DNA from 3 places in the Streptosporangium sp. NPDC049376 genome. Region 2 is predicted to be linked to each of the others. Evidence: riboswitches for the same ligand, from Rfam matches in the RefSeq annotation. Region 2 holds a riboswitch; each other region holds the start of a gene.
What was found. Region 2 has a riboswitch for cyclic di-AMP ahead of ACIBVQ_RS36060 (C40 family peptidase). Riboswitches for the same ligand answer to the same signal wherever they lie in the genome.
Positions count from the first base shown of each region.

Region 1: linked by a shared signal. The riboswitch ahead of ACIBVQ_RS28940 (NlpC/P60 family protein) and the one ahead of ACIBVQ_RS36060 (C40 family peptidase) in region 2 are both predicted to bind cyclic di-AMP.
Region 3: linked by a shared signal. The riboswitch ahead of ACIBVQ_RS02420 (C40 family peptidase) and the one ahead of ACIBVQ_RS36060 (C40 family peptidase) in region 2 are both predicted to bind cyclic di-AMP.

Region 1 covers NZ_JBITMT010000014.1:26,163-30,314, reverse strand. The annotation lists gene ACIBVQ_RS28950 (RDD family protein) at 135-1,142, opposite strand; gene ACIBVQ_RS28945 (amino-acid N-acetyltransferase) at 1,389-2,024, opposite strand; cyclic di-AMP (ydaO/yuaA leader) riboswitch at 2,359-2,510, shown strand; gene ACIBVQ_RS28940 (NlpC/P60 family protein) at 2,516-3,565, shown strand; gene ACIBVQ_RS28935 (LuxR family transcriptional regulator) at 3,709-3,957, opposite strand.
Region 2 covers NZ_JBITMT010000025.1:18,353-22,504, reverse strand. The annotation lists gene serA (phosphoglycerate dehydrogenase) at 1-1,003, shown strand, start outside; gene ACIBVQ_RS36060 (C40 family peptidase) at 1,529-2,236, opposite strand; cyclic di-AMP (ydaO/yuaA leader) riboswitch at 2,224-2,438, opposite strand; gene ACIBVQ_RS36055 (3-isopropylmalate dehydrogenase) at 2,587-3,633, shown strand; gene ACIBVQ_RS36050 (branched-chain amino acid aminotransferase) at 3,816-4,152, shown strand, end outside.
Region 3 covers NZ_JBITMT010000001.1:527,516-531,667, forward strand. The annotation lists gene ACIBVQ_RS02405 (NYN domain-containing protein) at 1-62, shown strand, start outside; gene ACIBVQ_RS02410 (NlpC/P60 family protein) at 248-1,195, shown strand; cyclic di-AMP (ydaO/yuaA leader) riboswitch at 1,653-1,811, shown strand; gene ACIBVQ_RS02415 (hypothetical protein) at 1,968-2,222, opposite strand; gene ACIBVQ_RS02420 (C40 family peptidase) at 2,122-2,463, shown strand; gene ACIBVQ_RS02425 (hypothetical protein) at 2,560-3,342, shown strand; gene ACIBVQ_RS02430 (M48 family metallopeptidase) at 3,339-4,152, shown strand, end outside.

The DNA of each region.
Region 1 (4,152 bases), on a different contig from region 2:
AGGGGCCCTCGTTACCGGGCACGCCCTCCGGCGTGTTTCCCGTCACACGCGAACGCGCACACGAAACCCGGCGCACCGGGACGCGGACACGAAAAGGGACCGGCGGTTCAACCCGCCGGTCCCTTTTCCCGCGACTACTTGGTCTTGACGACCACCGTCGCGGCGACCTTGTCGTGCAGGCACTGCTTCAGGGGCTTGTCCCACAGCTGCCAGAGCACGTTCACCAGAGTGAAGATGTTGAGCACGAATCCGACCAGCGGAATGCCGCTCAGCGCGTAGGGGCCGTAGGAGACACCCGCCCGCTTGATGGCGACATCGGGGGAGAGACCGCCCTGCAGAGCGCCTCCCACCCGGACGACCTTGATACCCATGACCATCTTGCCGACGGTCTGACCGTTCTGCCGCAACATCAGGAACTCATAGGCGACATAGATCAGACCGGCGATGATGGTGGTCAGGAAAGTCGACAGGGCGTACCCCGAGGGCTGGGTGATCACACCGCTCTCAAGGTCGAAACCGCCGTTGGTGATAAGGATCGCCGCGAGCACAAGGCTGAGGATCACCGTGGGGATCGCCAGAATGATGCCGTCGATCATCCTCGCCACCAGACGCTGCCACCATTCGGCCAGCGGAGCCGGCGCACCGGGGGGCGTGACCCCCTGGGGACCGTACCCCTGGCCGTACATGGACGCCTGGGCGCCGTAACCGGGTTGCTGGCCGTAGCCCTGCTGACCGTAGTCGGGCTGCCCGTAGGAGGGCTGCTGACCGTAGGACGGCTGGGCCGCCTGCTGGCCGTAGTCCTGGCCGTAGGAGGGCTGGGCGGCCTGCTGGCCGTAGCCCTGCTGCTGGCCGTAGTCCTGGCCGTAGGAGGGCTGGGCGGCCTGCTGGCCGTAGCCCTGCTGCTGGCCGTAGTCGGGCTGCCCGTAGGCGCCCGTCCCACCCTGCTGGCCGTAACCCGGCTGGGCGGCCTGCTGGCCGTACCCCTGCTGCTGACCGTAGTCCTGGCCGTAGGAGGGCTGGGCGGCCTGCTGACCATAACCGGGCTGGGCGGCCTGCTGGCCGTAGCCCTGCTGCTGGCCGTACCCGGGCTGGGTCTGCCCAGGTCCGGTGTTCGGCTGTGAGGCCTCCGATCGATATCCCACGACTGTCACATCGGGATCGAGTTCTCCGGGGGCTCGACCCGCGTTCTGTCCGTATTGCGGATGCCCCGACGGTGTGCGGTCGCGCTCGGGATCATCCTGCGGATACGGTGGCTGTCCGGTGCTCACCGCGTCACCTCACTTCGACTGCGCATGTGGCACATGTCAGACTCACATGCTTGCTGGTGCACAACGTATCGACATAGGTAACAACAGTCACCTTTCCGATCAGTCAGCACCACGGTCAAGCTAGTGGCCCCGCGGTGTCAGATGGAGCAGCATCCGGGTGTTTCCCAAGGTGTTCGGCTTGACGTGCTCCAGATCAAGGAACTCTGCCACACCTTCGTCATAGGAGGCGAGAAGTTCCGCGTAGACCTCCGGCGCGACGGGTGTGCCCTGGATCTGCCTGAATCCGTGTCTCGCGAAGAAATCGATCTCGAAGGTGAGACAGAAGACCCTGCGCAGTCCGAGGTCTCCGGCGACGCCGATGAGACGGGAGACGATCCGGTGGCCGATTCCCATACCCCGGCAGTCGGGATCGACGGCGACCGTGCGAATCTCGGCCAGGTCCTCCCACAGGACGTGCAGCGCTCCACAGCCGACGACCTTTCCCGCCACGTCGGCCACCCAGAACTCCTGGATGTCCTCATAAAGGGTGACGGTCGCCTTCTCCAGCAGGCGCGGCCCCGCTCCGGCGTAGGTGTCGACCAGGCGGCGGATGGCGCGGACGTCCGGCGTCCTGGCCCTGCGCACCGTGATCTCCGTCGACGATCCTTCCGGGACGTCGCCGGAGACCGCCACCGACTCCCCTTCCGCGGCCTCCGGGGAAACCTCGTCCCGGCCGGGTACGGCCCGCACCGGGGACTGTTGCGCAACCTGCTCCATGACTGATCAGAGTACGTCCTCGTCACCGCTTGTTTACGGCCTGCCCTTATCTCGGCTGCGGGGTCCGCCGGATGAATCTCGCCGTCTTCTTCGCGCCCCGGGAGGCCGCCCGGCGAGCGCGCCTCGACCGGCCCCGCCCGAAGGCCCGGACCTGCGAGAATCTCCACCCCCGCGCCAGGGGAGGCGGATGCCCGGCGTGGCACATATGTCGATCATGAAATTACGTGACCCGACCGTGACATTTCAGTTGCGAAAGCTCCACCGGCTTCACAGTTCTGGTTGAGCATGAACCGCCAATTGCACTAATGTCCGTCCTCGATGTCAGCACCCGTAAAGTGCTGCGCCGCCGAATCCCCGACTCGGGGAACCGGGGACCCACCCTCCAGCCGTCCCCCGGGGTGAATCCGATGTGCCACCGGCGCCTCGGTAGGGCTGCCTCCGGCCCGAACCCGTCAGCTAACCCGGTAGGCGGCCGAGAGAGGAGCCTGTTGGTGAAGCGCACGCGCAACCGTGGGAGAGAGAGCGCGGGCGGGAACGCCCGCCATCGAGAACACCGGGTGCGCAGGCCGCGGCACAAGGTGGTGATCGCCGGGCTCGCCTTCGCCTCCCTGCTCCTCGGCGCCCCCTTCGCCGCGACCGCGGAGCCGAAACCGAGTCTGCAGGAGCTCGCCAAGCAGGCCGAGAAGCTGCACACCGAGATCGAGACGCTCACCGAGCAGTACAACGGCGGGCGGGTCAAGCTCAAGCAGGCGCAGCGCGCCGCGGAGAGCGCGAAGAAGACCCTCGCCGCCAGCGAGTCGCAGCTGGCCGAGCGGCGCACGAAGGCCACCCTGCTCGCCCAGAGCACCTACATGGCGGGTGGGCTCGCCTCGGCGCTGGCCTTCACCCAGTCGTCCAACCCGGACACCTTCCTCGACCAGGCCACCACGAACTACGCGCTCCAGCAGCAGCAGAGCGAGGAGGTCGCGCAGGTCAGCAAGGCGATCGAGACCGCCCAGCGCGCGCAGGCCAGCGCCAAGGCCCGCACCGACGAGGTCAAGGACCTCCTGTCCGACCTCGGCGACCGGCGGACCAAGATCGAACGGCTGGTGAAACGGGTCGAGAGCGACCTGTTCAGCGAGGTGCGTTCGCAGGCCGGGCGCAACCGGGGCAGCCGGGTCAAGGTCAACGTGCCGATCATCGGCTCGGGCAAGGCCGCCGAGGCCGCCCGCTGGGCCCTCACCCAGCAGCTCAAGCCGTACGTGTGGGGGGCCGAGGGCCCCAACTCCTTCGACTGCTCCGGCCTGGTGATGTGGGCCTACCAGAAGGTCGGCATCAGCCTGCCGCACTACACGGGCGACCAGTGGACTGCGGGCACCCACATCTCCTCAAGGAGCGACCTGCGCCCGGGAGACCTCGTCTTCTTCTACAGCGACCTGCACCACGTCGGGATCTACATCGGCGCGGGCCTCATGGTCCACGCGCCGCAGACCGGCGACGTCATTCACATCGCCCCGATCGACAACCGTCCCTTCGCGGGCGGGGTGCGCATCGCCGACTGAGCCGCCTGAACCGGCCGGACCGCCCCGAACCGCCGACGGCGGTTCGGGGAAGGACGCACCCGGGTCGCGTACGGCCACAGCGGCCCCTCAGGGGGCCCCTGCCGTACGCGGGGGTCCGGGACGGCATCGGGTAAGGGCTCGCCTCAGATGAGGCGTCTGCGGGCCGCCCAGGCGACGGCCTCGATGGCCGTCGCCACGCCGATGCGGTCGCAGATTCCGCGGAGTCTACGGCGGACCGTTCTTCCGCTGATGTCGAGGCGGCGTCCGACCCGGTCGACCGTGACGCCCTTGGCCAGCTCCGCCAGCAGCACGAGATCCTCATCTGTGAGGCCGACCTCGCCCATGCCCAGGAGGCTGTCGCCGCGACGGGAATCCACTTCGGGATATGCCATCTGGAGTCGCTCCCCCCGCACCTGCTAATCGAGGCGTGAGTTGTCTGGAATCAGTGTCGCCCGTCAGGAACGGTAAACGGCTTGTTCAAAGGTCGTCAAGTTCCACACTTCATAGAGGTAGCACGCGCTGTTGACATAGTGGTCGCTACGTGAAGTACTCATGATATGTCGGCGCCTTTATGGTTAAGTCACGGA
Region 2 (4,152 bases):
CGACTTCATCACCGTGCACCTGCCCAAGTCCAAGGAGACCGTCGGGCTCATCGGTGACCGCGAGCTGCACCAGGTCAAGCCGTCGGTTCGCCTGATCAACGTCGCGCGCGGCGGCATCATCGACGAGGGCGCCCTCTACTCCGCGATCAAGGAAGGCCGCGTCGCGGGCGCGGGCATCGACGTGTTCCCCAAGGAGCCCGTCACCGACAGCCCGCTGTTCGAGCTGGACCAGGTCGTCGTCACCCCGCACCTGGGCGCCTCGACCCACGAGGCCCAGGAGAAGGCCGGCACCCAGGTCGCGCGCAGCGTGAAGCTGGCCCTGGCCGGCGAGTTCGTGCCGGACGCCGTCAACGTCCAGGGCGGCGCCGTCGCCGAGGACGTCAAGCCGGGTCTGCCCCTGGCGGAGAAGCTCGGCCGCGTCTTCACCGCCCTCGCCGGTGAGGTCGCCACCAGGCTCGACGTCGAGGTGCGCGGTGAGATCGCCTCCCAGGACGTCCGCGTGCTGGAGCTGGCCGCCCTCAAGGGCGTCTTCACCGACGTGATCGAGGACTCCGTCACCTACGTCAACGCCCCGCTCCTGGCCAAGGACCGCGGCGTCACCGTCGAGCTGGTGACCAGCGCGGAGAGCCCCGACTGGCGCAACGTGGTGACCGTCCGCGGCGTCCTGGCCGACGGCCGCGCCGTCTCGGTCTCCGGCACGCTCTCCGGCCCGCGGCAGGTCACGAAGATCGTCGAGGTCAACGGCTACCAGATGGAGATCGAGCCGACCGACCACCTGTCGTTCTTCACCTACGACGACCGCCCCGGCGTCGTCGGCGTCGTCGGCCGCATCCTCGGCGACCACGGCATCAACATCGCCTCCATGCAGGTCGCCAGGGACGCCAAGGGCGGCAAGGCCCTCATCGCGCTGACCGTCGACTCCGCCATCCCGGCCGAGGTGATCGACCAGATCGGCGGCGAGATCGGCGCCGACAGCGGCCGCTCGGTCGACCTGGCCGACTGATCCCGGAGCACGGCTCCCACGGCCGCCGTCCCCGTTCGCGGGGCGGCGGCCGTCTGCTTTTCCGGCCGAGCCTCGTCTCAATATATGAGAAGCCTGCACGAGGGGTGAGACAGATTGCGGAGGGCCGGTTATTATGGCTGGTAATGCGCCAGGTTCTCGTACTTATTACCTGCCGCGGCGAGGCCTGACACAGGGGCGGGCCGGCAACTCGCCGCGGTGTGATGGCGTTCGTCGGCCCCGGTTTCCCGTCGATCCGTGATCCGGATCCGCGATCCGATGAGGGCCCGTGACCAGGGTCCAGGCTCCCCTTCCTCCTTCAGCCAGCTCTGTGCGAACGAGACGAGAAGCGTCATGTACGACATGTATCCCTGGAACCGTCCCGAGGACAACGAGAACGAGGCCGCCCAGGCCCTGCAGACCGCGCTGGACCGCCGCGACAACGGCGGAGTGCCCCCGCACTCCTCCTGAGCCGGGTCCCTCCGGGGCCACGGGCGGTGCGGCGCCCGGGACCGGGAGAGGCGTGGGTCAGCGGGCGAGGGCCGTACCGGCCTGGGTCGACTGCCTGATCGCCGTGTCCAGCTCGGCCCGCTCGTCGGCGAGTTCGACCCCCTTGGGGTCCGGCCGTACGGCTCCCGCGAAGCTGGCGCGGCGCCAGGCCTGCAGCTTCTCCACCTTGACCACGTCGCCGCTGCGCGGGGCGTGGACCATGTAACCGGGCTTGGTGATCATGCCGACGTGACCGAGGTTGTGGAAGAAGACCAGGTCACCGGGCTTGAGGTTCTTCCAGGAGATCTTCCTGGCGAACGCGGAGTACTGCTGGGTCGTCGTGCGGGGCAGCCGGATGCCCGCGGCGCCGTACGCGCGGAGCATCAGGCCCGAGCAGTCGAAGCCGCCCCTGCCCGTGCCACCCCAGACGTACGGTGTGCCGCGCTTGGACATCGCCCAGTTCAGCGCCTTCTTCCAGGCCGGGACCTTCCGCGCGGTCCCGGAGAATCCGGCCGGGGCGGGTTCGACGGCGGGAGCGGTGAGCGGGGTCCGGGAGCTCTCCGCGGTGGGGGCCGGGTGCGCGAGGGCGAATCCGGCGGCGGCGAGCGCGAGGAGAGGAGTGGGGGAGGTGGTGGTGAGGGAGGAGTCCGCCAGTGCGACGGCGGGTGTCGCGAGGATGGTCGAGCCGGTGACGATCAGGGTCAGGACACGGGGGTAGGTCTTGCCGTTCAGGACCGTTCCTTCCATAGGGCCGGCCGGGTGAGCTGTCGGGCTCGGGCGTGGAGGTCGCCCTACGGCGCGTGGTGGCGCCGACTCGCCCCGAGGGGCCTCGTGGAAAACGCCGGAAACGTGCTCCGCCAGACGGAGTGCGGCTCGGACGCCCCGTGGACCCCGGAAGTGGTTCCCCGGCTCCGCGCGGACCGAAAGAGGGGGATGGCCTGCGCGAATTAGGCGACGATACGAATGGCCAGGACCTTAACGAAACGGTCAAAAGATCGCAAATAGGACAAACTTTTCAGGGCCTTCCGGGGCGGGAAGTGTCCGAGGGGTGAGATCGGTGGTTCGATTATCGAGACAGAGCAGATAGGGTGCCCGTTATGGATTCGCGCAATGTTCGTCTGGCCGTCATCCCTGGAGACGGGATCGGGACCGAGGTCGTCACCGAGGGCCTGAAGGTCCTCGAAGCCGTCGGAACGAAGGTGGAGACCACCACCTACGACCTGGGTGCCGGCCGGTACCACAGAACCGGTGAGGTCCTTCCCGAGGCGGTCCTCGACGAACTGCGCGGCTACGACGCGATCCTGCTCGGCGCGGTCGGCGACCCCAGTGTGCCGCCGGGCATCCTGGAGCGCGAGTTGCTGCTCAAGCTCCGCTTCGAGCTCGACCACTACGTCAACCTGCGTCCGGTCAAGCTCTTCCCCGGCGTCGCGACCCCGCTGGGCGGCTCCCGCCCCGAGGACATCGACATGGTCGTCATCCGCGAGGGCACCGAGGGCCTCTACGCGGGCGCCGGTGGTGTGCTGCGCCGCGGCACGCCGTACGAGATCGCCACGCAGGAGTCGCTGAACACCGCCTACGGTGTCGAGCGCGTCGTCCGCTACGCCTTCGAGAAGGCGCTCAGCAGGCCGCGCAAGAAGCTGTCGCTGATCCACAAGACCAACGTCCTCACCTTCGCCGGTGACCTGTGGTCCCGTACCGTCGACCGGGTCAGCCTTGAGTACCCCGACGTCGCCACCGACTACTACCACGTCGACGCGGCCTCGATGTTCTTCGTCACCCAGCCGGAGCGGTTCGACGTGATCGTCACCGACAACCTCTTCGGCGACATCATCACCGACCTCGGCGCCGCCGTCGCCGGTGGCATCGGCCTCGCGGCCAGCGGGAACGTCAACCCCGACCGCACCGCGCCCAGCATGTTCGAGCCGGTCCACGGCAGCGCCCCGGACATCGCGGGCCAGGGCAAGGCCGACCCGACCGCCACGATCCTGTCGGTCGCCATGCTCCTGGACCACCTCGGCCTGACCGAGGAGGCGGCCAAGGTCGAGCAGGCCGTGGCCGAGGACCTGGTCGAGCGCCAGACCGGGTGGGCGAGCCGTACCACCCACGAGATCGGCGACGACATCACCGCCCGAGTAGCCGGCTGACAAGCCGCCCGCACGACCCCAGACGCGCCCGGTGGCTCAGCAGAGCCGCCGGGCGCGTCTTTTTTGTTCGTCTCACCGAGCAGGCTGCCGGATTTTGGCATATATGCAGTAGTTTTCCGGTGCCTGCTCCGTCCCAGAATGGACCGTAGGTGCACTCCGCCACGAAGAGAAGGACCGCCGCCATGACCACCGCTCAGAAGCTGACCTTCGACGTGCAGCTCTCCGACCACGCTCGCTCCACGGCCGAGCGCGAGCAGGTACTGGCGAATCCCGGATTCGGTCAGACCTTCACCGACCACATGATCTCCATCGACTACACCGAGGGGGAGGGCTGGCACGACGCGCGGCTCACGCCGTACGGCCCGCTCAGCCTCGACCCGGCGACGTCGGTCTTCCACTACGCCCAGGAACTCTTCGAGGGGCTGAAGGCCTACCGGCAGGAGAACGGCTCGATCGCCTGCTTCAGGCCGTACGCCAACGCCGCCCGCTTCAACCAGTCGGCGCTGCGCATGGCCATGC
Region 3 (4,152 bases), on a different contig from region 2:
GCCGGATGGGCGCCAGGCCCGTTCCCGCGGTGCTGCTCCTGCGCAGGCTCGGACGCGCCTGATCCGTCCTTCCCGGGCCGGGCCGCCTCCTGGCTGACATCTACAGGTAAAGAACAAAACCGCCAAAAAGGTGAGCTGACCCTTACCGGTTCTGTACTATTTCGCCCCAGGTCTTTACGTGGTCTTTGCGTGGGGAGGCGGCGTCGTGGCCGTGGCGGGTGTGCCGGTTGGGTTCGTGCGTGTGCCGATGGCTGCGGGACTGGCCTTGGCCCTGCTCGTGACTCCGATCGGGAGTGCGGCGGCCAAGCCGAAGCCGACGGTCGCGCAGACCAAGCAGAAGCTGGCCAAGCTCAACGAGCAGGCCGACCAGCTCGTCGAGAAGTACAACCAGGCGGGCGAGAAGTGGAAGAGGGCCCGCAAGAAGTACGCGGACCTGAACGCCGACCTGTCGAAGCAGTCCGCGAAGGTCGCCGGGCTCCGCGACGACCTCGTCACCATGGCCGTCACCACCTACCAGGGCGGCGCCATCGGCTGGCCGAACCTCGTCGGTGAGGTCAACCCCAACCTGGTGCTGAGCGGCCTGGCCACGGCCGACCAGATCTCCGCCTCCCGTGCCGAGAGCCTGCACGCCTTCGACGAGGCCAACAAGACGCTGCGTGACAACCGCGACAAGGCCAAGCAGGCCTTGGCCGACGCGGACCAGACGCGCGACGAGCTGGCCGAGGAGAAGGAGAAGGTCGAGAAGATGATCAAAATCCAGACGAAGGTGCTGCGCGACCTCGGCACCTTCAGGCCGGGCGACCCCAACAGCACCGGCATGCAGTACAACGGCTCCGCCTCGGGCAACGCCAGGGCCGCGCTGACCTTCGCCTTCGCCCAGCTCGGCAAGCCCTACCGGTACGGCGGCACCGGCCCGGACAGCTGGGACTGCTCGGGGTTCGTGCAGGCCTCCTGGCGCAGCGGAGGCGTGAGCCTGCCCCGCACCACCTGGGAGCAGTGGAGCTGGGGCGCCAAGCGCAAGGTCTCGCTGAGCGACCTCCAGCCGGGGGACATCCTCTTCAGCCAGGGCCTGGGGCACGTCGGCCTCTACGCGGGCAACGGCAAGATCATCCACGCTCCCCAGACCGGGGACGTCGTCAAGGTCGTCCCCCTCTCCTCCTACGGCGGCCGTCTGCTCGGAGCCGTCCGTCCCTGACCCCCCTTGGTCCCGTCCACGTCCACGGGGCCTCTGGGGGCCGTCTGAGCGCCTTCGCGACCGCGGGCCGTCCGTTCAACGGGCGGCCCGTTTGGCATGCCCGGGATCGCCGGAGTGGTCCTGTTCGACGCCCTTGTAGGTGAAGGGGCGCTTTGGGAAGTCACTGATAAATGTGATTTATGTGACACTTGTTGTGCTTCTCTGGAAGATCATTTCGAATGTGACAAGGGTCATATTTATAAGATCGTGATGCCGCACTATCAGGCCTTTCGTAAACATGAAAACCTTTTTGTGGATCTTCGTATTTGATGGGGTCTTTGCCGGGGCTTGGTGATCGAGGTACCTTCTGGCGGTCGCAGTGAGCAAGCCATGCCACCGCGTCGAATGCCGGTCCTGCGGGCCGGTGTCCGTATAGATATCCAGTCGGCCGCCGTTCCCCGAAGGGATCGGTTCCCATCACGGCGGCCCGCCGAGTTCGTGCAGCCAGGAGGCACGGAGCCGGGGAACCATCGGCCCTTGACATGTGGCCAGGGGTGAATCGACGCGTTTGCCGTCGTAGGGCGTCTTCCCAGCCCGAACCCGTCAGCTAACCCGGTAGGCATCAGTGGAAGTCCCAAGGAGAAATCCTGTCTACCACCCTGCAAAACCCCCGTTTGTCGCGCTTTTTCCGCCTTTACCTGGGCGGATTCGTCCTCACGCTGACCGCCTCAACCGGAGCGGTGGCACTGGGGCCGGCAACAGCACAGGCGACGACGGATACCGCGGTCGCGGTTCAGGTCAGGAGTACGGCGAAGGACACGTCGAAGAGCGCATCGAAGGGCACGTCGGAGGGTACTGCCGCGAACACGGCGAAGGCCCGTGTCAAGCGCACGGCGAAGGCCGCGACGAACCGGGCCGCACGGCAGCGGTCCAGGGCCAGGACGGCCGTGGCGACGGCCAGGAAACAGATCGGCGATCCGTACCGGTGGGGTGCCTCCGGTCCCGGAGCGTTCGACTGCTCGGGCCTGGTCCAGTACGCGTGGCGCAAGGCGGGCGTCTCCCTCCCCCGGGTGACGGGCAGCCAGTACCGCGCGGTCAGGAAGAAGGTCTCGTGGAGCAAGTTGCACCTCGGTGACCTGCTGTTCTTCTACGGCAAGGGCCACGTCGGCATGTACGTCGGCCACGGCAAGATGATCCACTCGCCGAGCAGCGGCAAGTCGGTCAGGATCGTGACGTTGAAGGGGTACTACAGGTCCGCCTTCGCAGGAGCGGTCCGTCCCGGCACCTGACAGCGGCGGACGGCCCCGCCCATCCTCCCGCGGATGGGCGGGGCCGCCGCCTGCCGGGGAACGTTCCGGCCGGGGCGTCGGCTAGCATCGGCTGCCATGTCCGTCCCGAAGGGGCGCCGCGCCGTGCTCGCCGGGATGCTCGCGCTGGCGGGCGCCGGGTTCGGCGGGGCGAGGCCCACGCCGCAGACGGCCCGCGACCTGTGGCCCGGCGCCGCCGAGGTGGTCCGGGGCGAGCGCTCCCTTGTCGTCGGCCACCGTGTCCCGCCCGCCGAACTGCGTGATCTCGCGGCCAGGGCCGACCGCGCCTGCCGTACGATCGCGCGGGTCTGGGGGCCGGTCAGGGCGGTGGTCGTGGTCCCCGCGACCGACGACGAGGCCGCGGAGCTCGCGGGGACGGCGCGGACCGGCGGGCTGGCCGCGCTGGCGACCGCGGACCGGGTGATCGTGGTGCCGACGGGATACGCCAGGCTCAGCGAGACCGGCAGGGACGTGGTGATCACCCACGAGCTGACCCATCTGGCGACCGGCGCCACCAGGGGCGGGCGGGTCCCGATGTGGCTGTCGGAGGGGTTCGCCGACTACGTGGGCTACCGGGACGCGGGGATCGCCGTCAGGACCGTTGCGGCCGAGCTCGCGGCCGAGGTGCGCGCGGGCGTCCTGCCCACGGAGCTTCCCGCCGGGGACGGCTTCGCCCCCGGCGCCCCCAGACTCGCGCAGGCCTACGAGGAGGCCTGGCTCGCGTGCCGGTACGTCGCGGAGCGCTTCGGTGAGAAGGCGCTGGTGAGGCTTTACGGTAGCGATGTCGGCAGCACGCTGGGCCTGTCGCGCGCGGAGTTCACCGCCGCGTGGCGCGACCATCTCCGGAGGGAACTCTCATGACGCGGAGCGTGGAGGAGACACCGGCGCGGGAGCGGGGCGGGGCCAGGGGAGCGGGGATCGCGCTCGCCGTCCTGGGGGCGATCACGCTGGCGGTCGTGGCGTTCACCACGCCGTGGCGGGCGCTGCCCGAGGCGGCGCCGTACGTCGCGCCGGACCCGGCCCGTGACTTCACCCCGGCGCAGATCGCCAGGGCGGAGGCGTTCGACGCCGCGGTGAGCCTGCCGTCCTACCTGTCCCTGGGCCTGACGCTGGTCGTGGCCGGGGTACTGGTCGCCACCCCGCTCGGCGCGCGGCTGCTGGGCCGCCTGCGGGGGCCGTGGTGGCTGCGGGCGCTGCTCGGCGTGCTGGTGATCTCCGCGGCCGTCGCGGTGCTGCGCTGGCCGTTCGGCATGTGGGCGGAGACCTATCTGCGCGAGTACGGCCTGTCCACCCAGACCTGGGCGTCGTGGTCGGCCGACCGGATCAAGAACACCGCGGTCGGCGCCGTGCTGACGGCGATCATGGTGGTCGCCGTGGTCGGGCTGGCCCGCCGCTACCGGCGGTGGTGGCTGCCCGCGGCGATCGGGGCCTTCGCGCTGACCATGCTCGCCTCCTTCGCCTACCCGGTGGTCGTCGAGCCCCTGTTCAACGACTTCAAGCCCATGGCCGCGGGGGAGTTGCGCTCCGGCCTGCTCGACATGGCGGCCAAGGACGGCGTCCCGGTCGAGGACGTGCTCGTGGCCGACGCCTCCCGGCGTACGACCGCGCTCAACGCCTACGTCTCGGGGTTCGGCGCGACCCGCAGGATCGTGGTCTACGACACGCTGCTGC